3 regions of the Dongia sp. P2_B8 genome follow, and region 3 is predicted to be linked to each of the others. Evidence: riboswitches for the same ligand, from Rfam matches in the RefSeq annotation. Region 3 holds a riboswitch; each other region holds the start of a gene.
What was found. Region 3 has a riboswitch for S-adenosylmethionine ahead of metZ (O-succinylhomoserine sulfhydrylase). Riboswitches for the same ligand answer to the same signal wherever they lie in the genome.
Positions count from the first base shown of each region.

Region 1: it holds a riboswitch for S-adenosylmethionine, as region 3 does, so the genes downstream of both, AC1DWZ_RS13785 (OsmC family protein) here and metZ (O-succinylhomoserine sulfhydrylase) in region 3, are expected to answer to the same signal.
Region 2: it holds a riboswitch for S-adenosylmethionine, as region 3 does, so the genes downstream of both, AC1DWZ_RS09635 (homoserine O-succinyltransferase) here and metZ (O-succinylhomoserine sulfhydrylase) in region 3, are expected to answer to the same signal.

Region 1 is NZ_JBFUDM010000003.1:1,335,286-1,343,190, forward strand. Features, by position in the region: gene hemB (porphobilinogen synthase) at 1-581, opposite strand, end outside; gene AC1DWZ_RS13770 (hypothetical protein) at 673-891, opposite strand; gene AC1DWZ_RS13775 (hypothetical protein) at 950-1,168, opposite strand; gene AC1DWZ_RS13780 (O-acetylhomoserine aminocarboxypropyltransferase/cysteine synthase family protein) at 1,324-2,637, opposite strand; gene AC1DWZ_RS13785 (OsmC family protein) at 2,662-3,132, opposite strand; SAM riboswitch at 3,308-3,383, opposite strand; gene AC1DWZ_RS13790 (enoyl-CoA hydratase/isomerase family protein) at 3,477-4,502, shown strand; gene AC1DWZ_RS13795 (MarR family winged helix-turn-helix transcriptional regulator) at 4,665-5,120, shown strand; gene AC1DWZ_RS13800 (aminotransferase class I/II-fold pyridoxal phosphate-dependent enzyme) at 5,140-6,480, opposite strand; gene pseI (pseudaminic acid synthase) at 6,499-7,554, opposite strand; gene pseG (UDP-2,4-diacetamido-2,4,6-trideoxy-beta-L-altropyranose hydrolase) at 7,554-7,905, opposite strand, start outside.
Region 2 is NZ_JBFUDM010000003.1:427,782-435,686, forward strand. Features, by position in the region: gene AC1DWZ_RS09620 (prephenate/arogenate dehydrogenase family protein) at 1-94, opposite strand, end outside; gene AC1DWZ_RS09625 (pyridoxal phosphate-dependent aminotransferase) at 91-1,191, opposite strand; gene pheA (chorismate mutase) at 1,223-2,152, opposite strand; gene AC1DWZ_RS09635 (homoserine O-succinyltransferase) at 2,486-3,403, opposite strand; SAM riboswitch at 3,467-3,544, opposite strand; gene AC1DWZ_RS09640 (LysE family translocator) at 3,764-4,381, shown strand; gene AC1DWZ_RS09645 (NAD-glutamate dehydrogenase) at 4,509-7,905, opposite strand, start outside.
Region 3 is NZ_JBFUDM010000003.1:1,197,568-1,205,472, forward strand. Features, by position in the region: gene ccrA (crotonyl-CoA carboxylase/reductase) at 1-644, opposite strand, end outside; gene AC1DWZ_RS13170 (hypothetical protein) at 972-1,394, opposite strand; gene AC1DWZ_RS13175 (hypothetical protein) at 1,426-1,902, opposite strand; gene AC1DWZ_RS13180 (M48 family metallopeptidase) at 1,957-3,036, opposite strand; gene AC1DWZ_RS13185 (YjgN family protein) at 3,186-4,355, opposite strand; gene AC1DWZ_RS13190 (YjgN family protein) at 4,386-5,543, opposite strand; SAM riboswitch at 5,701-5,775, shown strand; gene metZ (O-succinylhomoserine sulfhydrylase) at 5,866-7,062, shown strand; gene AC1DWZ_RS13200 (GFA family protein) at 7,193-7,603, shown strand; gene AC1DWZ_RS13205 (methylmalonyl-CoA mutase family protein) at 7,720-7,905, shown strand, end outside.

The sequences.
Region 1 (7,905 bases), 140 kb from region 3:
TCGCGCACGCGGCCAATGCGGCCATCCATCATGTCGGAGGGGCCCACGATATCGACGCCGGCTTCGGCCTGCGCGATGCTTTGGCGGATGAGCACGTCAATCGTTTCATCGTTGAGGATCTCGCCGCCCTTCATCAGCCCGTCATGGCCATGGTCGGTATAGGGATCGAGGGCGACGTCGCAGAGGATCCCGACCTCCGGCACTGCCTTCTTGAGAGCGGCCACCGCCCGGTTGCACAGATTGTCGGCGCGATAGGCTTCCTCGGCTCCTGGCGTCTTTTTGTCTTTCGGAACGACGGGAAAGAGGGCCATGACCGGAATGCCGAGCTTCGCTGCCTTCTCGGCGGCTTTCAGCAGGGCTGGGATGGTCAGCCGGTCGACTCCGGGCATGGAGGGGACAGCTTCGCGGGCCGGGCCGCCTTCCTTGACGAAGACCGGCCAGATGAGATCGTTGGCAGTGAGGGCATTTTCCGCGACCAGCCTGCGCGACCAATCCTCCTGCCGGTTGCGGCGCATCCGGATGCGCGGGAACTGGCCGAAGGGCTGGCGCTTGGCGTGGCTGTCGTGGCTGTGCTCAGTCATCTGGCGGCTGCTCGGTCGCTATGGGGATACCGTCGGATACAACGGCGCAGCCCTCAGCGCAATGGACGACACGCCGCAGCCGGCGGACCGCTTACGCGCGCTGCAGGCGGTCCCTGATCTGCGAGAAGCCGGTTTTGGCAATGTCGGCCTGGATCTGGGCCAAGGGCTTGCCCAGCGAAACGATCAGCCGTTCCGGGGCGCCCTGTTGCTGCAGCTTCCACTTATCCTTCTTGGCGTCGAAGCTGGCAGGCTGGGCCTGGGTCGGGAAAACCATGTATTCGGCGTTTCGCCGATAGATGTCGTACAGCATGTTCGTTCCTTACGGGATCAAGCCCGGGTTTCAGACCGGCGCCATCACATTGGCCCTATTACATTGGCCTGGCGACATGCTTGACGGCCACTGTCGTCATGCCGTTCTGGGTGATTTCCCGGTCGATCTGGCTGATGGGCTTGGTGCTGTGGGCCAGGACCTGAGTATTTACCCCCATATGCAGCCTTTTCCAGCCGCTGAGGTTCATGTCTGAGGGTGGCTTGCCGGATTCGAACACCAGCATCAAATTATCGCGCCGATAGATATCGTAACGCATGATCGCACCTTTCAAGGTTGATCGCGCATATACGCTGCAATGCACCCAACTAGCGAGTCTAATCGCGCGAATCGGGGCAGAAACCGCCCTTTTGCACCAACATCCCCAGCTATCCCCGGGCCGGTGGCAGCCAGCCCGGGGATATGGGTGGAGTCTTACTCCGCGGCCTTTGCGGTGCCGCTTGCTGCATCCAGGGCCTGGGTAATATCGGCCAGAATGTCGTCGATATGCTCAATGCCGATGGCGAGGCGCACATAGCTGTCCGAGACGCCGCTGGCGATCTGCTCGTCGGGATTGAGCTGCGAGTGCGTGGTCGAGGCCGGATGGATGGCAAGGCTCCGCGCATCGCCGATATTGGCGACGTGATAGAGCAGCTTCAGTGAATCGATGAAGCGACGGCCGGCATCGAGGCCGCCCTTGATCTCGAACCCGACGAGCCCGCCATAGCCGCCTTTCAAATAGGCATCGGCCCGGCGCTTGTCTTCGCCGGTGGCGCGGCTGGGATGGATGACCTTGGTCACCGCCGGATGGCCGTTGAGATAATCGGCCACGGCCTGCGTGTTCTTCACATGCTCGCGCATGCGCAGCGGCAGCGTTTCCAGACCCTGGATGAACAGGAAGGCGTTGAAGGGGCTCATCGCCGAGCCAAGATCGCGCAGCAGGGTGACACGCGCCTTGATGATATAGGCGATAGGGCCGAGCGGCTTCACAGCCTGAGTCCAGACGGCACCATGATAGGATGGGTCCGGCTGGTTGAGGCCGGGGAAGCGTGCGGCATTGGCCTCCCAATCGAAATTGCCGCCATCGACGATCGCACCGCCGATCGAGGTGCCGTGGCCGCCGATATATTTCGTGGTCGAATAGACAACGATCGCAGCACCATGATCGAACGGCCGGCAGAGGATCGGCGCTGCCGTATTATCCATGATCAGCGGCACGCCGAGTTTGCGGCCGATATCGGCTACCTCCTTGATCGGGAAGACGCGCAGCTTCGGGTTGGGCAGGGTCTCGGCGTAATAGGCGCGGGTCTTGGCGTCGGTGGCCTTGGCGAAGGCTTCCGGGTCTTTGGGATCGACGAAGCGGACTTCGATGCCCTGGTCCTTCAGCGTGTTGGCAAAGAGATTCCAGGTACCGCCATAAAGATCGGTCGAGGAGACGATATTGTCGCCGACCTTGGCGATGTTCTGGATCGCAAAGGCCGAGGCCGCCTGGCCTGAGGAGACCGCAAGTGCCGCCACGCCACCTTCGAGTGCCGCCAGGCGCTCTTCGAGCACCGCGGTGGTCGGGTTCATGATGCGGGTATAGATGTTGCCAAAGCGCTTCAGGCCAAAGAGGTCGGCTGCATGCGCTGAATCATCGAACTGATAGGACGTCGTCTGGTAGATCGGCACAGCCACCGCATTGGTGGCGCTGTCGCGGCGGTGGCCAGCGTGGAGCACGATCGTTTCGGGATGTTTGCTAATGGTCATTTCACGTCTCCGATGTGTGACTTGTCAGGCAGCTAGTGAATTATTGTCCCGTAAATTTATGGAAATCTCAAGCCGGGTGGGCGTGACGTTTCTGAGCAGATCCAACACGGGATCATGCCGTTCGACTGTGATGCGCAGGCGCTCCAAAGCGTAGATATCTGCCGGGCTGGACAATCGCGCCTCTGCGCGGACATTGCTTGGGCCGGGTCGCACACCCTCGGCCGCTGCGGCGATGCCATTGAGATCCAAGCCCGCTTCGATGCGGATTTCAACATTATTGAGCGGGATGTCCAGGGCGGCGGCAAACCGGCGGTAGCTGGCGGCAAGGCTGCCTGCCAGGGCTTCCAGGACCCGTTGCACATGGTCGAGTTCCGGCCGCCTGGCATGGTCGACCTCTGCACCGGCGCGCGCTTTCAGGGTGACCTGGGCGCAATGTGGGCTGCGCCGGATTTCGTCCTGCAGCTGGGGAATCGTGGTGTCGGTCGGGGTGGTCATCGCAAAAGCCTCCTCAAGGCAGTAGATCCGCCCGGGGCCAAGGCAATACAGCGCTTTAGCTCTTGGTGACGCGGTGCAAGCTGCCCCTCAAATCCCGCGGGTCCGTTGCTGGTGGACCGGGCCAAAACGACAAAACCCGCCGCGTCAGGGACGGGCGGGCAGCCAAAACACAGGTTTCATGCCGAAACCGCGCTTTAGCTGCATTTATAACGCGCCCGCAAGCTGAGCTTCAAATCGGCGCGGCCGGAGAATGATCCGGGGTGGGGTGGGTTGTCAAGTTGGCTTGACGAGGCGGCTCACATGGCCGATGAGTCCCGCCCCTTTCCCCAGCAGCCGGCCGGATCATGAGCGAATTTCAAGACGTCCTGTTTTCCATCGAGAATGGCCATGGCCGGATCGTGCTCAACCGCCCCCAGGCGATGAACGCGCTGACGCTCGACATGATCGACGCCATCGCCGCCCAGCTGGCGGCCTGGGAAATGCGCGTAGATATCAAGGCCATCATCATCACCGGCGCCGGCGACAAGGCGTTCTGTGCGGGTGGCGATATCAAGGCCGTGCATGCAGCCAAGCAGCGCGGTGATCTCGGGATGCTCGAGGATTTCTACCGCCGCGAATACACACTCAACCACCGCCTGGCGACGTATGCCAAGCCGATCATCGCGGTGATGGATGGCGTCGTCATGGGCGGCGGGGCAGGGATTGCCTTCAACTGCTCGCATCCCGTGGTGACCCACAAAACCGTCTTTGCCATGCCGGAATGCCGCATTGGCCTGTTTCCGGATGTGGGTGCCGGGCATTTCCTCAATCGCTGCACCCCGGCGCTGGGATTGGCGCTGGGCCTGGTCGGCCTGGCACTGCGCGGGCCTGGAATCGTCCGCATCGGCCTTGCCCGGCATTTCGTGGCCAGTGCGCGTGTGGCTGAAATCGGCATCGATACGCTGGATGCGCTCAATCTGCGGGTCGATACCGCGGGGATCGAGCAGATGCTGCCCGACATTGAGCGTGTCTTCAGCCTGAACACGCTTGATGAAATCATGACCGTGCTCGCCGCACGGCGCGATAGCTGGGCGGTGGAAACACTGAAGGCGCTGGGCAGCTTCTCGCCGATGAGCCTTCGGGTGACGTTCGCCCATCTGACCCGGGCGCGCGGCCAGAAGCTTGCTGACGTGCTCAAGACCGAGTTCCGGCTGTCCCAGCATTTCATGGCCGGCCATGACTTTTTCGAGGGCGTCCGTGCCCAGCTGATCGACAAGGACCATGCCCCCAAATGGCGGCCGGCGGACCTTGCTTCCGTCACCCCGGCGATGGTCGAGGCCTGCTTTGCCCCGGTCCCGGGGGTCAAGGATTGGGCGGTACAGGCCCATTAAAAGCTGGCCCGGGCGTGGCTAAATGCCCGGACCGCCGGGAAAATGCCGGATCGGCCGTTTAGCGGACTGGCGCGGGATTAACCATTGCTTTACGATGGGCAGCTAGCTTGAGACCGAATCGCGACCGTTTTTGGCGTGATTCTGCGCTATTGGGGATTAGCGGTGAAAAAAGCCTATTTGGAAACTATTGCGCTGGTTGAGCGCTTGCATCGCGAATGCCTTGAAGTGATCAAGGCCGATCTTGATCGGCAGGGCATCCGGGATCTCAACAACGTTCAGGCGATGATCTTGTTCAACATCGGCAGCGACGTGCTGTCGGTTGGCGAACTCACGAACCGGGGCTATTACCTCGGTTCGAACGTCTCCTACAACGTCAAGAAGATGGTCGAGAACGGCTATCTCATCCAGGAGCGCTCGCCCCATGACCGGCGTGCAGTCCATGTCCGCTTGTCGGAAAAGGCCCTGGCTGTCGTCCAGAAGATGCATGACATGTATGACAAGCATCTCCAGGCGCTGAATTCAGAAACCTTCAAGGATGGCGAACTCGATGGGGTCAACCTGACCCTGCGCCGTCTGGAGCGTTTCTGGGCCGCCTCAATGGACTACGCCCCCCGCTAGAAGGCCGGCGGTTAGGCCGTCAGGCCTTCCGAATGAAGTGAATGTCCTGGAACTGACGGCGGAATGCCGTCACGTTCTCTTTGACGCGTTCCGGCGTCTCGTTCCCGATCAGCACCCGTGCGGTGAGCCGGGCTATCGTTGCCATGTCCGATGGCGTGAAACCCCAGCGCGTGATCTCCTGCGTACCGATGCGGATGCCGTTGGCATCGCCCGGGACCTCAGGCAATGGCAGGCCGATACTGGTGAACAGGATATTGGCGGGCTCGATCCGTGCACTCGCTGCATTGCCGCCGCCATAGGGGGCCGCGTTCACTGCGACATGCTGTGATGTGGTGAACTGGTCGCGGCCCGTTGGCCTGAAGACGGCGATCCCTTCGGCATCCAGCGCCGCTGCCAGTGCCTGGGCATTGGCAATGCAGGCCCGCGCATAGGCAGGGCCGAATGCCAGCAAATCCATCACCGCGACGATCATCGCTGCCGTCCGCCCAAGATCGAAATTGGCCGTGAGGCCGGGGAAGGCGATACGGTCGAGGCGCTCGGCCAGTTCCGGCGAATTGGTGAGGATCATGCCAGATGCCGGACCACCGAAGGATTTGTAGGTCGACCCGGTCATCAGATCAGCGCCCTCGACGAGCGGCTGCTGGAAACAGCCGCCGGCAATGAGCCCACCCATATGCGCCGCGTCATAGAGAACATAGGCGCCGACTTCATCGGCCACATCGCGCACGGCTTTGAGGTTGTAGGGGAAGAGGCACATGCTGCCGGCGACGATGATCAGCTTGGGCCGGATGCGTTTGGCCGCATCGAGCAAGGCGTCGGCATCGACATCCATTCGCGCGACATCGAAAGGCACGTCATGGACCTTGAGGCCATAGAGTCCGGCAGCGCCAATCGCATGATGGGTCGGATGACCGGCGGCCGCGTCCGAGAAGGCCATGATCGCATCGCCGGGCTGGCAGGTCGCCATATAGGTATAAAGATTGGCGAGCGATCCACTGCCCACGCGATGCTCGGCAAAGCGCGCATTGAAGAGGCGCTTCAAGAGCGTGGTGAGCATGATCTCCAGCTGCTCGGCGTGGACCATGCCCTTATTGTACTTGGCGCCCGGATGGCCAAGATTGGGCCTGCTGCCGATGGTGGAGGCGAGGAGCGCCGAGCCGCGTGGATTGGGGATGTTGGTGCCGGCGTAAAGATTGATGCAGTCGCGGTCGACCAGCTGCTCGTGGGCAGCAATCAGCCGATGAGCTTCGGCATCCAGGCCGTCGAGATCCATGGCAGCGTAGCGCGCGGCATGGGTGTCAATAAAGGCTGAGGCGGCCGCCGGAATCCAAGGCGATGACGAAGCACTGGAATCCGGCATGGGCAACCTTTCAGGTTTCTAGTTGGTGGCGGCCAGCATGGTCCAATCGACTGCTGTGCCACGCTTGAGATCGCGTGCGGCACGGCGGCCGACTACGTCGGGCAGGTGCTTGGGCGCAAGGCCCTTGCCCGGCCGGATCGAGCGGACATTCTCCGGCCCGATCATCTCGCCGGCCATCACGTCCTTGACGATGTAGAGAGAACGGCGCAGCGGCCGGATGCCGGCCTCGGAGGCGCTGGGACCGTAATGCACCGAGCCCACGGCTTCCCAGGCGACGTTGATCGCCTCGATCATCTGCGTCAGTTCCGGAGGCTCCAGGCTGAAGGCGGAATCGACCCCACCGTCGGCGCGGGCGAGGGTGAAATGTTTCTCGACCAAAGCCGAGCCCAAGGCGGTTGCCGCGACAGGCACGGCCGTGCCCATCGTGTGATCAGACAGGCCGACCACGCAATCGAACATCTCCGTGAGATGCGGAATGGTCTTGAGATAGCTCTCCGCCGGTGGGGTCGGATAGCCGCTGGTGCATTTCAAGAGGATGAGTTCCTTGCAGCCCGCGCCCCGCGCGGCGGCCACGGCATCGGCGATCTCGCCAAGTTCGGAGGCTCCGGTCGACATGATCATCGGCTTGCCGGTCCTGGCCACATATTGGATCAGCGGAATGTCGCAGAGTTCCAGCGAGGCGATCTTGTAGGCGGCTGCCCCCAGCTGCTCCAGCATGTCGACCGCCGTATGATCGAAGGGCGAACTGAAGACGGATATGCCGAGCTCACGGCCAAGAGCAAACAGCGGCTCATGCCATTCCCAGGGCATCGCCGCTTCCTTGTAGAGGTCAAAGAGGCGCGCGCCATCCCACAGGCCGCCCTTGACGCGGAAGTCGGGGCCATCATGGTCGATGGTGATGGTGTCGGCCCGGTAGCTCTGCAGCTTCAAGGCGTCGGCGCCGGCCTTCTTGGCTTCGCGCAGGATGTCCTTGGCGCGCTCCAGGCTGCCATTGTGATTGGCCGATAGTTCGGCGATGACATAAGGCGGTCGGTCGCGCCCGATCTCTCGTCCGGCAATGGTAACGCGCTGCATTAGGCCTCCTTGCGCTGGGGCGGGTAGGAATGGAAATATCCGTCCGCCGCCAAGCTGTATTCTGCGCGAATGAAAAGCGCCAGTGAAGCTAAGTTATCTGGCAGGATTTTGGCATAAAAATGAGCCCCCGGGGCGAGTTGTCGCGCCGCCCGCAAAAGGGAGGCGGCGATACCCTGGCGATGGTGGGACGTCGCGGTCGCGATCGAGATCAGATATTCCGGGCGGCCATTGTCCTCACCGATCCAATCGAGGCGGACATAGGCGCAAGGCTCGCCTTCGACCTCGGCAATGAGAAACCAGTCCGCCACCGATGACAGGCGCTCATAGAGCCAATGATGGTGTTCTTCCATG
Region 2 (7,905 bases), 770 kb from region 3:
CAAGATCGGCGGCGGCGATGGCGCGGGCCAGGGACGAGCCGATGAGGCCGATGCCGATGAGGGCGACGCGCCCAAAGAGAGGTTGCTTGGTCATTGTGTGGCCGCCGCCTGGACAAAGTCACCCAGCGCAATGGCGCAGGCCTTCACGGCGGCTTCCTCGGCGATGGTGATGCGCAGGCAGTCGGGCAGGCCATAGGCGCCCATCTTGCGCACCAGGATGCGGCGGGATTTCAGGAATTTCTCGGCTGCATCGGCATTGAGCTTGGGATCGGAGGGGAAGCGCACCAGCAGGAAGTTGCCGACGCTGGGATAGGGGTGAAGGCCGATGCGCTTCACCTCGTTTACGAACCAGGGCAGCCAATAATCGTTGTGCGCCTTCGACCGTGCGACATGGTCGGTGTCGGCAAGGCCCGCGATGCCGGCCAATTGCGCGGGCGCCGGCACGTTGAACACGCCGCGGATACGGTGCAGCACGTCCATGATGCTTTTGTTGCCATAGGCCCAGCCGAGGCGGAGTGCCGCCAGGCCGTAGATCTTGGAGAAGGTGCAGGACATGAGGACATTGTCATGTGTCTTCACCAGCTCGGCACCGTTGCTGTAGTCCGGCTTGTCGACATATTCGGCGTAGGCCGCGTCGATGACGAGGAGCACATTCTCCGGCAGCCCATCGCGCAGCCGCTTCATCTCGGCAGCCGGGATATAGCTGCCGGTCGGGTTGTTCGGGTTGGCGACGAAGCAGATCCTGGTCTTGGGCGTCACGGCCGCCAACAGCGCATCGACATCGGTGGTGAGGTTCTTCTCCGGTGCCGCGACGGGGATCGCACCCACCGATTGCGCAGCGATCGGATAGATGAGGAAGCCGTGGCGCGAATAGAGAACCTCGTCGCCAGGACCCGCATAGGCGCGGGTCAGCAGCACCAGAATATCGTCGGAGCCGGTGCCGCAGATGATCTCTTCCGGCTTGCCGCCCACTTGCGCCGCCAGGGCCGTGCGGAGCGCCATGCTGGCGCCGTCCGGATAGCGGTGCATCTCCATGGCGCCCTTGGCATAGGCTTCCATGGCGAGGCGGCTGGCGCCCAGGGCGCTCTCGTTCGACGACATCTTGTAGATCGGCCCCGATCCCGGCAGATCATGCTCGCCCGGCACATAGGCGGCGATGTCGAGAATTCCGGGGCGAACGGTCAAGGTCATGATCTGGGCTCCAAGGCGCGTTGCGTCTGTGTTAGTGGCCGCTCGGTTCGTCGCTGAGCTCGGCCTTGGTCAGGGGTTCGGCATAGGAGCCGATCGTGTGCAGCTTGGCATCCTTGCCGAGGCCGCTGGCGACCAGGGTCAGGCGCGGATCGGCCTCGGCCACATAGCCCGCAACCTCGATGAGGTTGAGGTCCGGGCCCAGCTGATCGCGGCCCAGTTGATCGCGCCCGCCATGGATGAAGCTGGTCTCAAGCCCGACACCGGCCAGGGCCTGGCGCAGGCTGGAGCGGCTGACCGGTTCCGGGGCTTCAAGCACGATCAATGAATGGTCGCGGTCGGTGGGTTCGGTGGGCGAGCGGCCGACGACGAGGGCCTGGAGATCCGGGTTGCGCTGGTTGCCGGGATCGCCAAAGGGCAAGCGGGCCACGACATGGGGCAGCTGGGCCGAGCCCATCAGGCGCCGCCACCAGGGGTCGTTGTCATCCTCGCGCGGGAAGGGCAGGACAGCGACCGTGGCGGATCCGTCCATGACGGCGCTCAAGGCGCGGTCGACGCGGCTGAAGGTGAGGAGCTTGACCTGGCTGCCATAATGATCGCGCGCCAGGTCCCAGAAACCGGGATGGGCCTGCGGGGCATAGACCGCGACCACAAAAGGGCCTTCGACCTGGAGGAGGGCGGAGATCATTTCGCGCCACATGCGCACGATGACGGCCTTGGGCAGCTTGCCTTTGTGGCGCGCAATGAGGCGGCGCAGGATCTTGGCCTCGCGGGCCGGGCGCATGAACTTGGCGCCTTCCGCGGGCGATTCGCCGGTCAGCGGCTGGCGCGCTGCCTTGGTGGCGCCCACCGCAACGGCCAGTTCCGTCCGCTGCATGAGCAGATCGTGCAGCTGGCTGTCGATCGCATCGATCTTATGCCGCAGCTGGACCAGCTCATCCCCGATGCCATCCGACCCCTGCATACCCCTAAACCACTTCCAAGGCCCAAATTGTTTCCAAGAACTGAGAAACGGCCTAGCCAACGGTCATTCAGACGGGGCCCGGCCGCGGCCAAGTGATAGCCGCCAAGCGCCCGAAAAGCAAAGAAAACCTTGAAAGAAGCCATTGCCAGGGGCCCCTGTGCTGGGTTTCCTGCCCTGGAGCCTGGAGGGGCGCTGTCAGGCGGGAAATCCGAGCCCCCAAGAGCCGGATTTTGGAAGATTGGCGGACAGATTTCAATCTTCCGGCCATGGTTCCTTCCCGGGTTTCCAGCGCTGCCGCCGGGCCGGTGGTGGCTCCGCCACCGCTGCGGCCCCTTACTGGCCGACCTTCTCGATCTCGAAGGGTGTCGTCTGATAGATCTCGTTGATCCAGTTCGAGAAGAAGAGATGCGCATGCGGGCGCCAGCGGTTAAGCGGCGGCCGTGCGGCATCATCGGCAGGGAAATAGTCGTGCGGCAGCTTGATCGGGACATTGGCGTTGATGTCGCGCGCATATTCATCGCCGAGGGAGGTCGCATCATATTCCATGTGATCGAGCACGTGGAGACGGCGCGCGCCGCGACTCTGGGCGATGCAGACACCTTTCTCGTCGGAATAGGCCAGCACGTCGACATCCGGGCACGCCGCCACGTCGGCGGTTCTGATTTCGGCCCAGCGCGAGATCGGTATCACGAAATCATCCGAGAATCCGATCAGGAAGGGTGACGACGGCTTCATGATCTTCTGGCGATAGACACCGAACGCCTTTTCCGGCAACTGATGCTTCGGTACGCCGTGGAAATGGTAAAGTGCCGCCATGGCACCCCAGCAAACATTGATCGTCGAATGCGCGTTGGTCGTGGTCCAGTCGAAGATCTGCTGCATCTCCGGCCAATAGGTCACGTCTTCGTAGGGGATCGTCTCGACCGGCGTGCCGGTGATGATGAAGCCGTCGAATTTGCGATGCCGCGCATTCTCCCAGGTCTGATAGAAAGTCCGCAGATGGTCTTCCGCCGTGTTCTTGGCGGCATGGTTGCCGATGCGGATCAAGGAGAGATCGATCTGCAGGGGGGTGGCGCCGAGCAGGCGCGCGATCTGCAACTCGGTCTTGATCTTGTTCGGCATCAGGTTGAGCAGGCCGATCTGCAGCGGGCGGATGTCCTGGCGGATTGCCGCTGTCTCGGTCATCACGCGCACGCCCTCGTTCTGGAGGGCCTGGAAGGCAGGGAGCTTGTCGGCAATCTTGATCGGCATGTGCGGTCACCCAAAAATCGGCAAATGGCTCGCCCTGGGTCCGCAGCCTTGAGATTCCACTTTTGAAAATCTCGGGCGGCCCTTTAGCGAGTTTTTTTACGTGGCTGCAAGCCGGCCGGCCAAATCACCACGGAATGCTTCTATTTAACCGATGCGGCACCCAAGCTACAATACGATTTATCAGGCTTTGACGGCCGCCCAGGGTAGCGTTTCACGCATGTTGTGGGGCGTTTTGCCGCATAACGAGGGTGAATTTGCCAGGCGAGCCGGCATGTTTTTGCCAAGGAAGCGGGGCGGGTCAGTCAGGCTGTTGCAAGAGTGGATCCCCGGGTCAAGCCCGGGGATGACGGCTTTGTTTAGTTGGCCGCAGATGGTGTTGGCAGGGTATTCTCAAGTTCGTCATCCCCGGGCGGTCCCAGTTTTCTGCTGGTGGCACGCATTTCTCTTTCGCAATCGCGGCACCATGGGCTGGCATCGGCACTCGGCATGGGGTTGGGCGGAATGATCCTGGCAACACTTGCCGTCATCGGCTTGCAGGCGCTCTTCATGCAGGTCGAATGGCTCTATATGGGATTCAAGATCGGTGGTGGCGCCTATCTCGTCTATCTCGGCTACCAGCTGTGGCGGGGCGCCAGGCAGCCCTTGCAGGCGGCGATGGCAGATCCATCGCGGAGCGGCGTATTCCGCACTTTCCTGCTGGCGCTGGCGACGCAGCTCAGCAACCCGAAGACCGTGATTTTCTACAGCAGCGTCTTTGCAGCCTTGCTGCCGTCCAATCCCTCGACCGGCACGATGATCCTGCTGCCGGGCCTGCTGTTCCTGGTGGAAGGCGGCTGGTATTCGGCCGTGGCACTCGCCTTCTCGACGGCCAAACCGCGTGCGGCCTATCTTCGCGCCAAGGGCTGGATCGACCGCATCGCCGGGGCCGTGATGGCAGGGCTGGGGCTGCGGCTCATCTTCAGTTCGGCGAAGGTTTAGGGAACGAAAGTCCCCTCACCCCGACCCTCTCCCCGCAAGCGGGGCGAGGGAGTTTCGAGCAAGCTCGGTATAAAGCCCCTCTCCCCGTTCTTACGGGGAGAGGGGTTGGGGTGAGGGGCGTTTCGCTTTAATCCAGCAGGCTCCGAAGCGCGCGGTTGGCGACCGCCAGCATGGCGAGCTCCAGTTTGCCGACCTGGCGCAGATCGGTGAACAGGGCCTCGGCGCGTGGCAGGGCGGCGGTGCGGCCGGCTTTCCAGCCGTCGATCGCCTTTTCACCGGTGAGCCCCAGATCGTTGGCGAGGACCGCAACCGTCAGATCACGCTGATGGGTGTTGAGATCGTCGACGATGGCAAACACCGCGAGGCGCTGCCAATGGCTGTCGCCGATCAATCCCTTCGCCCCTGTCCGCAGCCAGTCGATGTTGAACTGGTCGCCGATGGCAAAATAGGTGGCGGCCACATCCTCGACCTTGATCTTGGTCTGGGCGGCAATGCGCACCACATCAAGCGTCGTGCCGATGCTGGCCAATTGCGAAATGCGCCGTGCCAGCCGGTCCGGCACGCCACCCGACATAAGGGCGCCATAACGCTTGGTGTTGGCGGCCTGATCGGCCGGCGAGAGGATCGTGCCCAAGGCCGCTTCGATGGCAATGATGCCGGGTTCGGTCGCAGCGATGTTGGCGGCGATGTCGAGCGGATGCTGGCCGTTGCGGAGGAACCACAGGGTCGCAGCTTCGGCAAGCCGGTTGATCTCGATCAGCATCGAGGTCTGGATGCTGGCCGAGACTTTGTTGTCGAGCGCCTGGATACCCGACCACAGATCCCGCAGCTTGAAAGCACCGCGGGTGATGGCATAGGCGCGGGCGATGGCGGAGGCGCTCTGGCCGGTCTTCTCCTTGGTCACATGAACGAAGGTGGCGCCCATGCGATTGACGAGCGAGTTGGTGACGACGGTCGAGATGATCTCGCGGCGCAGGCGATGCTTGTGGATGAGCGGCTGATAGCCCTCGCGCAGCTGCTGCGGGAAATATGAGATGAGATCGTCGGCCAGCTGCGGATCGTCCGGCAGATCGGACGGCAGCAATTCGTCATAGAGCGCCATCTTGGCATAGGCCAGCAGGACAGCGCTTTCCGAGCGTGTGAGGCCGATGCGCTGGGTCAGGCGCGCACGCATGATCTCATCGTCCGGCAGATATTCGATGGCGCGGTCGAGGCGGTTGATGCGCTCCAGGCCACGCATGAAGCGGCCCTGCTGGTCGAGGAGCGTATAGCTTTGCGCCTCCGCGACCGACAGCGCCTGGGACTGCAGGTAATTGTCGCGCAGCACGAGGGTCCCGACCTCGTCGGTCATTTCAGCGAGCAGCTTGTCGCGCTGCTTCATGGTGAGATCGCCGGCGGCGATAGCCTCGTTAATGAGGATCTTGATGTTGACCTCGTGATCCGAGGTATCGACGCCGGCGGAATTGTCGACCGCATCGGTGTTGAGGCGCTTGCCGTGGAGGGCTGCTTCGACGCGGCCGCGCTGGGTGCAGCCGAGATTGGCGCCTTCGCCGATCACCCGGCAGCGCAATTCCTCGCCATTGACGCGGGTCCCGTCATTGGCGCGGTCGCCGACATCGGCATGGGTCTCGTCGGTCGCCTTCACATAGGTGCCGATGCCGCCGAACCACAGCAAATCGACCTCGGTCTTCAGCAGCAGCTGGATGAGCTCGTTGGGCGTCACCTGATCCTTGGTGAAGCCGAAGCGCTGTTTCACTTCCGGCGAGAGCTTGATCGATTTCGCCTTGCGCTCGAAGATGCCGCCGCCGGGCGAGATCAGTTTGGCATCGTAATCGTTCCAGCCGGAGCGCGGCAGGTTGAAGAGGCGCTGGCGTTCGGCCAAGGTCGCCTTCGGGTCCGGATTGGGATCAAGGAAGATGTGCATGTGGTTGAAGGCAGCCACCAGCTTGGTGTGCGCCGAGAGCAGCATGCCGTTGCCGAACACGTCGCCCGACATGTCGCCGACACCCACACAGGTGAAGTCGACATTCTGGATATCGTGATCAAGTTCGCGGAAATGGCGCTTCACGCATTCCCAGGCACCGCGCGCAGTGATGCCCATCTTTTTGTGATCGTAACCGGCAGAGCCACCCGAGGCAAAAGCATCGTCGAGCCAGAAACCGTAATCGCGCGAGACCGAATTGGCGATGTCGGAAAAGGTCGCCGTTCCTTTGTCGGCCGCGACCACCAGATAGGGATCGTCGCTGTCATGGCGGATGACGTCGGCTGGCGGTTTCACGGCGCCGGCCACCAGATTGTCGGTGATGTCGAGGAGGCCGCGCATCAAGGTCTTATAGCAGTGTACCACCTCGGCCATGACGGCCTCGCGGTCACCTTGCGCCGGGCGCTTCACCACGAAGCCGCCCTTGGAGCCCACCGGCACGATGACGGCGTTCTTGACCATCTGCGCCTTCATCAAGCCTAAGACCTCGGTGCGGAAATCCTCGCGCCGGTCGGACCAGCGGATGCCGCCACGCGCCACCTTGCCGCCCCTGAGATGGATGGCCTCGGCACGCGGGCTGTAGACGAAGACCTCAACCAAGGGCCGTGGCAGCGGCAATTCCTCGATCTTGGCGGAATCGAGCTTGAAGGAGACATATTCCTTGGGCCCGCCATCAGTGGCCTTCTGGTAGAAATTGGTCCGCAGGGTGCACTGCACGGCATTGAGATAGCGGCGCAGGATGCGGTCTTCGTCGAGGTTGGCGACGCGGTCGAGCTTGCCGGCAATCTTCTCGACGATCTTCAGGGTCTTCTCGTCGCGATTGCCTGCGAAGGCCGGATCGTTGCGCACGTGGAACAGCTTGACGATGTTGCAGGTGATGGTCGGGTTGGCGTTAAGCGTCGCCTCCATATAGTCCTGGCTGAAGGCAATCGCCGCCTGGCGCAGATATTTGCAATAGGCGCGCACCAGGGTGATGTCGCGCCAGCCGAGGCCGGCGGTGATCACCAGTCGGTTGAAGCCGTCATCCTCCATCTGGCCGCCCCAGATCTTGGCGTAGGCTTCGTGGAACTTGTCGCGGATCGCGGCAATATCCACCTCGCCGCCATCGGCGGTCACCATGATGAAGGCGTGGATCCAGACCGGCTGCTCCTGGCCGACCGGGCGCACATCGAACGGATTTTCGCTGATGACCTTGAGACCGAAATTCTCCAGCGAGGGGAGGACCGTGGAGAGGGCGATCTTGTCACCGGACTTATAGAGCTTGAGGTGCAATTCGTTGCCGGCGGCCTCGATCGGGCGATAGAGGTTGATCGCCGTCTTGTTCTCGTGCAGCGCTTCCTCGATGCGGTCGATATCGCTCACCGCCGCATGGGCATTGAAATATTCCTCGAACCCCACCGGAAAGGCATCGCCATAGCTGCGCAGCAAGGTCAGGCCCTCGGCCTCGCCCTTGGCTTCGATGAGCGCATCCTTGAGGTGATCGCGCCAGGAGCGACAGGCATCGGCGACCTGCTGTTCCAGCTCCTTCACGTCATAAGGCGGC
Region 3 (7,905 bases):
CCGAACAGCATGCGATAGGCGGTGGCGAGGGTCAGCGTATAGCAGGCGCTCTCTTCCCAGGTGAGGTGCTTTGCACGCGGCATGAGCTGCCGGCCCTGCACCTTGCAGAATTGTGCGAACGATCCGTCCGGTGTTTCGTAACCCCAGATGCGCTGGCTAGGTGAGAACATCGGATCGCCGCCATTGCATTCCTCGTCATCGCCATCGTCCTGATTGCAATGCACGACGACTTCATCGCCGACCTTCCAGCGCTTCACCTTGGAGCCCACGGCCCAGACGATGCCGGCGGCGTCCGATCCCGCGATGTGATATTCGGCCTTGTGCACGTCGAAGGGCGAGATCGGCTTCCCCAGGCCCGCCCAGACGCCGTTGTAGTTCACGCCGGCCGCCATCACCATGACGATGACCTCGTCCTGGTCCGGATGCGGCGTCTCGACGGCCTCGACCAGCATCGCTTGTTCCGGCGGCCCATGGCGGTCGCGGCGGATGGCCCAGGCATACATCTGCGGCGGCAGATACCCCAGGGGCGGGATCTCGCCGATCTCGTAGATGTTCTTGCCGGTGAGGGGGGCGGCCTTTGGCGCCGCCGCCTCCTTGCTGTCGGCCTTGGTCTCAATCGCCACAATCTTCGCCGTCTCACTCATGGTTGCTTCCCATCCTTGCGGTTACGCGGGCCGACACCTCTTTCACGCGGGCGCCTTAGCCAATGCAGCATCAACACCAGTCTGCCTTCGCGGTTGCAGCAGCGTCAAGGGGTGGGCGATAGAAAAAGTCTTTGACGGGGAAAAATCAGCACATATATGGCGCCAAATTGGAATAAATGGCTAATTATATTGCGAACTTAGTATGTGCATCGCGAAACGGAGAAGACAGCGCTGTCACGGGCGGCTCACGCGAGTTCGAGGACTACGGGCGACAAACTCGTGGGTGGTCGGCCTTCGCCGACCATGACGGCCGGGCGGAGATGCACCTCATCCACCGGCGAACGACTGCCAGCTCTCAGCAAGCAAGTGCCATGCGGCCCATATACCGTAGCCAATGAGGCCGAGAACTATGGCGATTCCCACCTTGACCGGATCATGCCCCTCGCTGTGCATCGGCAGGAGGCGGGCCAAGAAGTACATCACTTTGCTGCGCCGAAGGGCAGGTGCCTTCGCCACCAAAGTCGCAGAGGATGCATCGTCAAAGATCCTCAGTGTCAGGATCTCATCATGAGCAAGCCGGACTTCTATGCCATCAGCCAGGTCGCTTGGCACACGGGAAAGAGCCATGTAGGGCCAGACAGCTATCGGTTCATCATTCGCACTGGCAATTTCAATCCCAGCTTTTGCAAATGTGAGGCGAACCTCACGTCCGGAACCGCGCATGCTGTTGAAGAGGATGGCGCTGGTCATGGTCTGGCAGCGCATGTCAGCACGCCGCCATTCACCAAAAGACCGACAAGGCTATGCCGATCACGACAACAACGAGAATGCCCAGGCGTGTTGCATTGTCGTGCATGAGATGGCGATAACTATCCTGCTGTACTTGCGAACCGGTCCAGAGGGAGCGCCATCGGTTAAGCGATAGGGATTGCCACATCTTCTCGTGCGCCTTCCAGTCGCGCGTAAGATCTGGCACCAGCTCGCGCCGTACTGCAATGCCCGGGGCGCGCTCTGCGAGGTTGTCGTAGAGAAAGGTACTGTCGAGTTTGAGTTCGTGAAACGGCGCCGATTTATGTCGGATGGTCTGCGACAGATAGCTGTTGGGGCCAGGGCTTTCGACTTCGGCCACGGGCCAGTACAGGATTTTGTCTTGCCCCATCACTCTAACTTCAAGAGTCGACTCAACAAGGTTGATCTGCGCCGAACTCTTCTTGCCTGACTGAGTGTCTGTGAACGTGGCAGTTGCCCGTGTCGTCATTCCGATCGCCCTCAATGGGGTTGCGCAATATGATCGAGATCACTGCGGAGTCTTTCACTTCGTCTTGCAGATCTGCTTCACCTTCTGCCAGTCGGCGTCGGTCATGGCGCTGTTGCCGGTGCTGTCGGCCTTGGTGTAGTCGGCGCGTTCGGAGAGGCCGGGGTGGCTTTGCAACCAGTCGGGGATGAGTCCTTCGCCGCTTTTCTTGCTGTCCTCTTCCATCACCTTGAAGAAAGCGGCCATGCCATCGGCGCGGAGGCCGGCTGTCTTCAGGAGTTCGAGGCCACGGACATCGGCTTCATGTTCCATCTTGCGTGAATAGGAAAGGACCGTCACCAGCGTCGCCAGATCGCCGGCGCTGGAGCCACCTAAGATGATGCTGACGGTAGCACTGATGCCGAGATTGCTGATGGCCCCTTGCGTGGGATGGCGCAGGTCGAGATGTCCCAATTCATGCGCCACGACGCCGGACAGCATGTCGGGTGAGGTCGAAAGATCGATGAGACCGCTGGTCACCAGCACGTGATCCCCCGGCAAGGCCAGCGCATTTGGCAGCTTGATGTCAATGACGTCGATGGTGACGCCATCCTGCTTGAGGGCGGAATCCTTCTTGAGATTGGCAGGCGCGAGGCGATCCACCAAGGCGCGCATCGCTGCCTTGCCGTCAGGATTCTCGCAGACGGTGAGATTCTTGGTGAGGGCCTTGTAGATATGGGCGCCGAGGCGCTGTTCCCAGATTTTCGGGACGAATTGCGCAAGATAGGCGCTGCCGTCCCGCCAGCCGAAATAAGTGCCGGTGGCAATAAGCAGGCCGGCCAATGTCCAGGCGCCGCCGACTGACCAGCCACGCTTGATGGCGCGGGTCTTCCAGTCGCGCAGATGCGGGTGTGCGGCGAGCAATGCCTGGCGCTGCTGCGAATCGAGGAGAACAAGGCGCGGCACCGGGTCGCTGACGCGGCCGAAATTGATGGCTCCGGTCACCTTGTTGGCGTCGATGACGCGCATGTCGGCAACCGGCCAGCGCGCCAGTTCCGCGATCTCCATGGTCGAGATGACGAGGTTCTTGCCGGTCAACGCGATCAGGGCACGGTGAGCGGTGGCGGTATGGCCATCGTAATAGCGATCTTCGGGCAAGATAATCCTCTTATCTCATCTAAATCCATCTCCCCTTCAGGGGGAGGTTAGGTGGGGCCCGTGGGTGACGATTATGCGAGATCGAAACTGAATGCGCTCCCCATCCCGGCCCTCCCCCTTAAGGGAGAGGGCGTATTCCTCGTAGCCTCCTACATTATCCCCGGATCGAACGCTTCCAACAGGCCTTCGCCAAATTTCGGCCGGGGCAGATCGGCGTGTGTGATCTCGGAGCCGTCGATTTCGCCGATCACCTCGATATTTCGTGTCAGGAACAACATGGTGCGGTGGATGGCGATCGGCAAGCCCAAGCCGAGGGTAAAGACGATGATCAGCAGATTGACGAGATAGCGGCCGATAAACCGCCCGATGGTCAGAGAGGTTGCAAAGCGCAAACCGCCCAGGCTCAGCTTATTGGCGACTTCCCGCAGCAAAGCGACGTAGTAGGCCGCGTACGCCAGAATGGAGACCACGATAATGGCGAGGTAGCCGCCCAGGACAATGGTATAGAGGGCTGCGAACGCTGCGCCGTATTCGTCCATATGCTCTCGGTCTTCGGGATTTTCGATAGGCGTGAATATTTCCCGCAGCGCATCGCCATAATTTGTCATCAGATAATTGTAGCCGAAATATCCAACGATGCCCGTGACGGCAAAGAAGGTGATCGTGCCAAGAATGTAGGGGATGTAGAGCGTGCGGGACGAGGTTTCGATGCTCGCTTTCGCGTCGCCAAAATATGAATTGTTGAGGCGGTCGTCGAGGAGACGCATTTGCGTCCAGGGCCAGGCCAGAGTCAAAGAGAGCAGAGAGAGGATTGAGAACCACAGGCCTTTGAAGCCCCACGTCCACGCCGAACCGGTCATGCCGCCACGGATGCCGCGCCAAAGTGTGCGAGTCAGTCGATAGCGCTGTGCCGCATATTGGGCGACGAAGGTCAGATAGAGAATGACGATACCCAGGCCGTATTTTGGGACGATGAGGAACGGAGATTCCGGCCCGACGGCAACGCTAAGGGCGGTAATGGCGATCAAGCCGATGACGTAAACCACCATGACGATGATGAAGCCGATAAACAGTTCGCCACCGGTGCCGGTATATTCGAAGCGGTCGCCGCTCAAGGACGTATGTGCCCAAAGATAGCGACGCACGCGTGTCTTGCCCCAGAAGCGCCAGATGCTGAGGGTTATGAACATCAGCAGAATGTTCTTGATGAAAATCCAATAGAGTTGGCCAAGGCGCCCGTCATAGACGAAACGAGTCCGTACTTCCACGCCTGTGGCGCGGCCGAAAGAGGCTTGTGTCGTGCTCAGATCGTCGGTCAAGGTATCGTCCTCGCTTATATTGTCGGTTGATCAGAGAATGCCGGGATCGAGTGCTTCGAGCAAACCTTCGCTGGCTTTCGGCATGACATCGGTGGCCTGTTTGAGTGCGGCGGTATCAATGCTGCCGAAGATGCCGATATTGTTGGCCGTGAATTTGATCCAGCGATGAATGACCAGTGGCCAGGCGAGGCCCAACGATCCAACCAGCAGGATGACGGCCGAGCCCAGCTGCAAGGTCATGGCCAGCGGCGTGACAGCGCTGGTGAAGCTCAACTGACCAACGCGCAGGTCACCCATTTGCAGATGGTTGAAGAATTCCTGCTGCATGTTGGCGAAGTAGACGGCGAAGGTGATGGGCACGAGGATCAGGATCGTGACGCCCGCGCAGAGCAGGGTGAGGGCCTCCAGCATGGTCTGGTCCAGCGGCAGATGCGAGATCTTGTCGATCGCCGGATCAAGGCCCGACTGTGTCGCGCCGAGCAACGCGCTGCCCAGCATGAATGACCAGAAGCAGACGCTGCGGCCGCCGCCAAGGTAAGCGCGCATGTTGCCGAGCCGGCTTGCAGCAACGCGGCGGTCAAGACATGACATGCGCCACCATGGGACCAGGAGGCCGATGGCGGCAGCTGGGATAAAGAGCGCGCCGGTCTTGAAAGCGTAGGCCCAGGCGGAACCGTCCATGCCGCCGCGGATGCCGCACCAGGCCGTGCGGGTGAGGCGATAGCGTTGCGCAGCAAATTGTGCCGCGAGGTATAGCAGGCCGAAACTCGCGAGGCTCGCCACCCAAGCTGCGATGCCGATGGGCGTTTCCAGATCAAGAATCTCAGGCAGGAAATGGTTGACCGCCAGCAGGATCGCGACAAAGCCGATGGTTTTCAAAAAGCCGATCAGTAGTTCGCGGCCAGTGCCCAGATATTCCAGCCGTTCGCCCAGCACAGTCGTGTGTGACCAGAGGTACCGGCGAATCTCGGTCTTGCCCCAGAAGCGATAGAAGCCGAGGGTCAAGAGCGACAGGCCGAGATTGATATAAAAGAGCCGGGCGAGTTCGCTCAATGCTCCGTCATATTGCACGCGCTGGATGGCGGGCAGGCTGCTGACGTCGACACGGTGGGGCTTTGCAAGAATTGCCGGCGGTGAGGCTGCCACCCGCAAAGACGGATCGGCGGCAAACGACTGGTCGATAGGCAAATGATTTCCCCACTCATTGCATTGCAGCGAAAGATAGCAAAAGTAAGTTTGGTGCTCAAGTGTGCCAGTGATGAACAGGGATGAGCGGATTGTGCGCCCCCCGCTTGACAGGCGGGCCTCAGTCATGGCTTAACATCGGCCGACGCTCGGTAATATGGCCGGGCTCCGTGGTGATTTGTGCCGGATTGCGGCCACGTTAAATCAAACGCTAAAAGGTCCAGGACAGCGCCCAAGGGCGCCCGAGCCTCGGCCTTATCGGTCGGGGTTTTTTATTGCCCGCATGCCAGTGATGGTGCGCGGGCCAGTCCAGGACGAGGCGATCATGACGGTGACACGGAATATCAAGGCCAGTTGGAACGCGGCCACGAAGCTGGTGCATGCGGGCCAGACGCGCAGCCAGTTCAAGGAGACGTCGGAGACGATCTACATGACCTCCGGCTATGTCTATGAGACGGCGGAGGAGGCGGAGGCTGCTTTCGACAACAGTCAGCCGCGCTTTGTCTATTCGCGTTTCGGCAATCCCACCGTGGCGATGTTCGAGCAGCGCATGGCGGCGATCGAAGGCGCGGAAGCGGCGCGCGCCACCTCATCCGGCATGGCGGCGGTGTTCGCGTCGTTGGCCAGCCTGGTGAAGGCCGGCGACCGCATCGTGGCGTCTGATGCCTTGTTCGGCTCGTGCCAGTTCATTCTTGCCGAAATACTCCCGAAATGGGGCGTGGTGACCGAATTCGTCGATGGCCGCGATCTTGAGCAATGGAAACAGGCGCTGAGCAAGCCGACCAAGGCCGTGTTCCTTGAGACGCCAAGCAATCCGGGCCTGCGCCTCGTCGATCTGAAGGCGGTTGCCGACCTTGCGCACAAGGCCGGTGCCACTGTGGTGGTCGACAACGTGTTCGCCACACCCTTGCTGCAGCAGCCGCTGCAACTGGGTGCCGATGTCGTGGTCTATTCGGCGACCAAGCATATCGATGGGCAGGGGCGGTGCCTGGGCGGCATTGTGCTGGGCTCCGAGAAGTACATCAACGAGACGCTGCAGCCCTTCATCCGCCATACCGGGCCGAGCTTGAGCCCGATGAATGCCTGGATCCTGCTCAAGGGTCTGGAGACGCTGGACCTGCGCGTCGCCAAGCAGAGTGAGAGCTCGCTCAAGATCGCCCGGGCGCTCAAGGGCCATGGCAAGTTGGCGCAGGTGAACTATCCGACGCTCGAAGGGTTCCCGCAATATGAGCTCGCCAAGCGGCAGATGAGTGCTGGCGGCACGATGCTGTCGCTTAGCCTTGCCGGCGGGAAGGCTGCGGCGTTCAAATTCCTGAATGCGTTGGAGCTGGTGCTGATCTCCAACAATCTCGGTGATTCCAAATCGCTGGCGACGCATCCGGCGACCACCACGCATCAGCGGCTCACCGTGGAGCAGCGCGCGAAACAGGGGATCGACGAGGGGCTTATCCGCCTCTCCGTGGGGCTTGAGCATGCGGACGATCTTGCCGATGATGTGCTCAATGCGTTGAAGGCAGTGTAGAGCTTCTCCCTTTCCCTTCAGGGGGAGGGCCAGGGTGGGGGCCGGTTTCGGTCCCGTTCTGCCACAATTCTCGCCTATGCCCCCACCCTAACCCTCCCCTTGAAAGGAGAGGGGATTGGACGGAGATGTAATGATATCTGGCATCTTTCTCACCGGCCATTGCCTGTGCGGCGCCTTTCGGTATCGCATCGATCCTGCGGGCGCTGTCGTCGATTATTGTCATTGCAAGATGTGCCAGCGCTGGAGCGGGGCGCCGGTGACGGCCTGGGCACAGGTGCCGGTGCGGCAGTTTGAGATCCTGCACGGCACGGCCAGGGGCTTTCAATCATCGCCCCTTTATCAGCGGCATTTCTGCGTCGATTGCGGATCGTCTGTATACATGAGCGGCGGCGATACCATCGGTATCCTGCTGGGAACGCTGGACGATGCATCCGGCCTCATTCCGACCGGGCACGGCTGGACGTCCGATCGCGTGTCCTGGCTGAAGATCGATGACGGTCTACCGCACTGGGCGAAAGACGCGCCTCACGACCACCAATAGCCACGATCGCTAATAATATTACAAATAAATGCCGCCTTTCGGCCTGATCTTGCGCCTTCCCCCGAAATCCCTCTATATTGCGGCGCACAAAAGACCTGAACTGGGCGGGGAGCGGCATGAGCAAATCGGCGAACAAGGAACAGCCCTGGCTGTTTCGGACCTATTCGGGCCATTCCTCGGCCACGGCCTCCAACGAACTCTACCGCACCAACCTCAAGCGCGGGCAGACGGGGCTCAGCGTTGCCTTCGATCTGCCGACCCAGACCGGCTACGATTCCGACCACCCACTGGCCAAGGGTGAG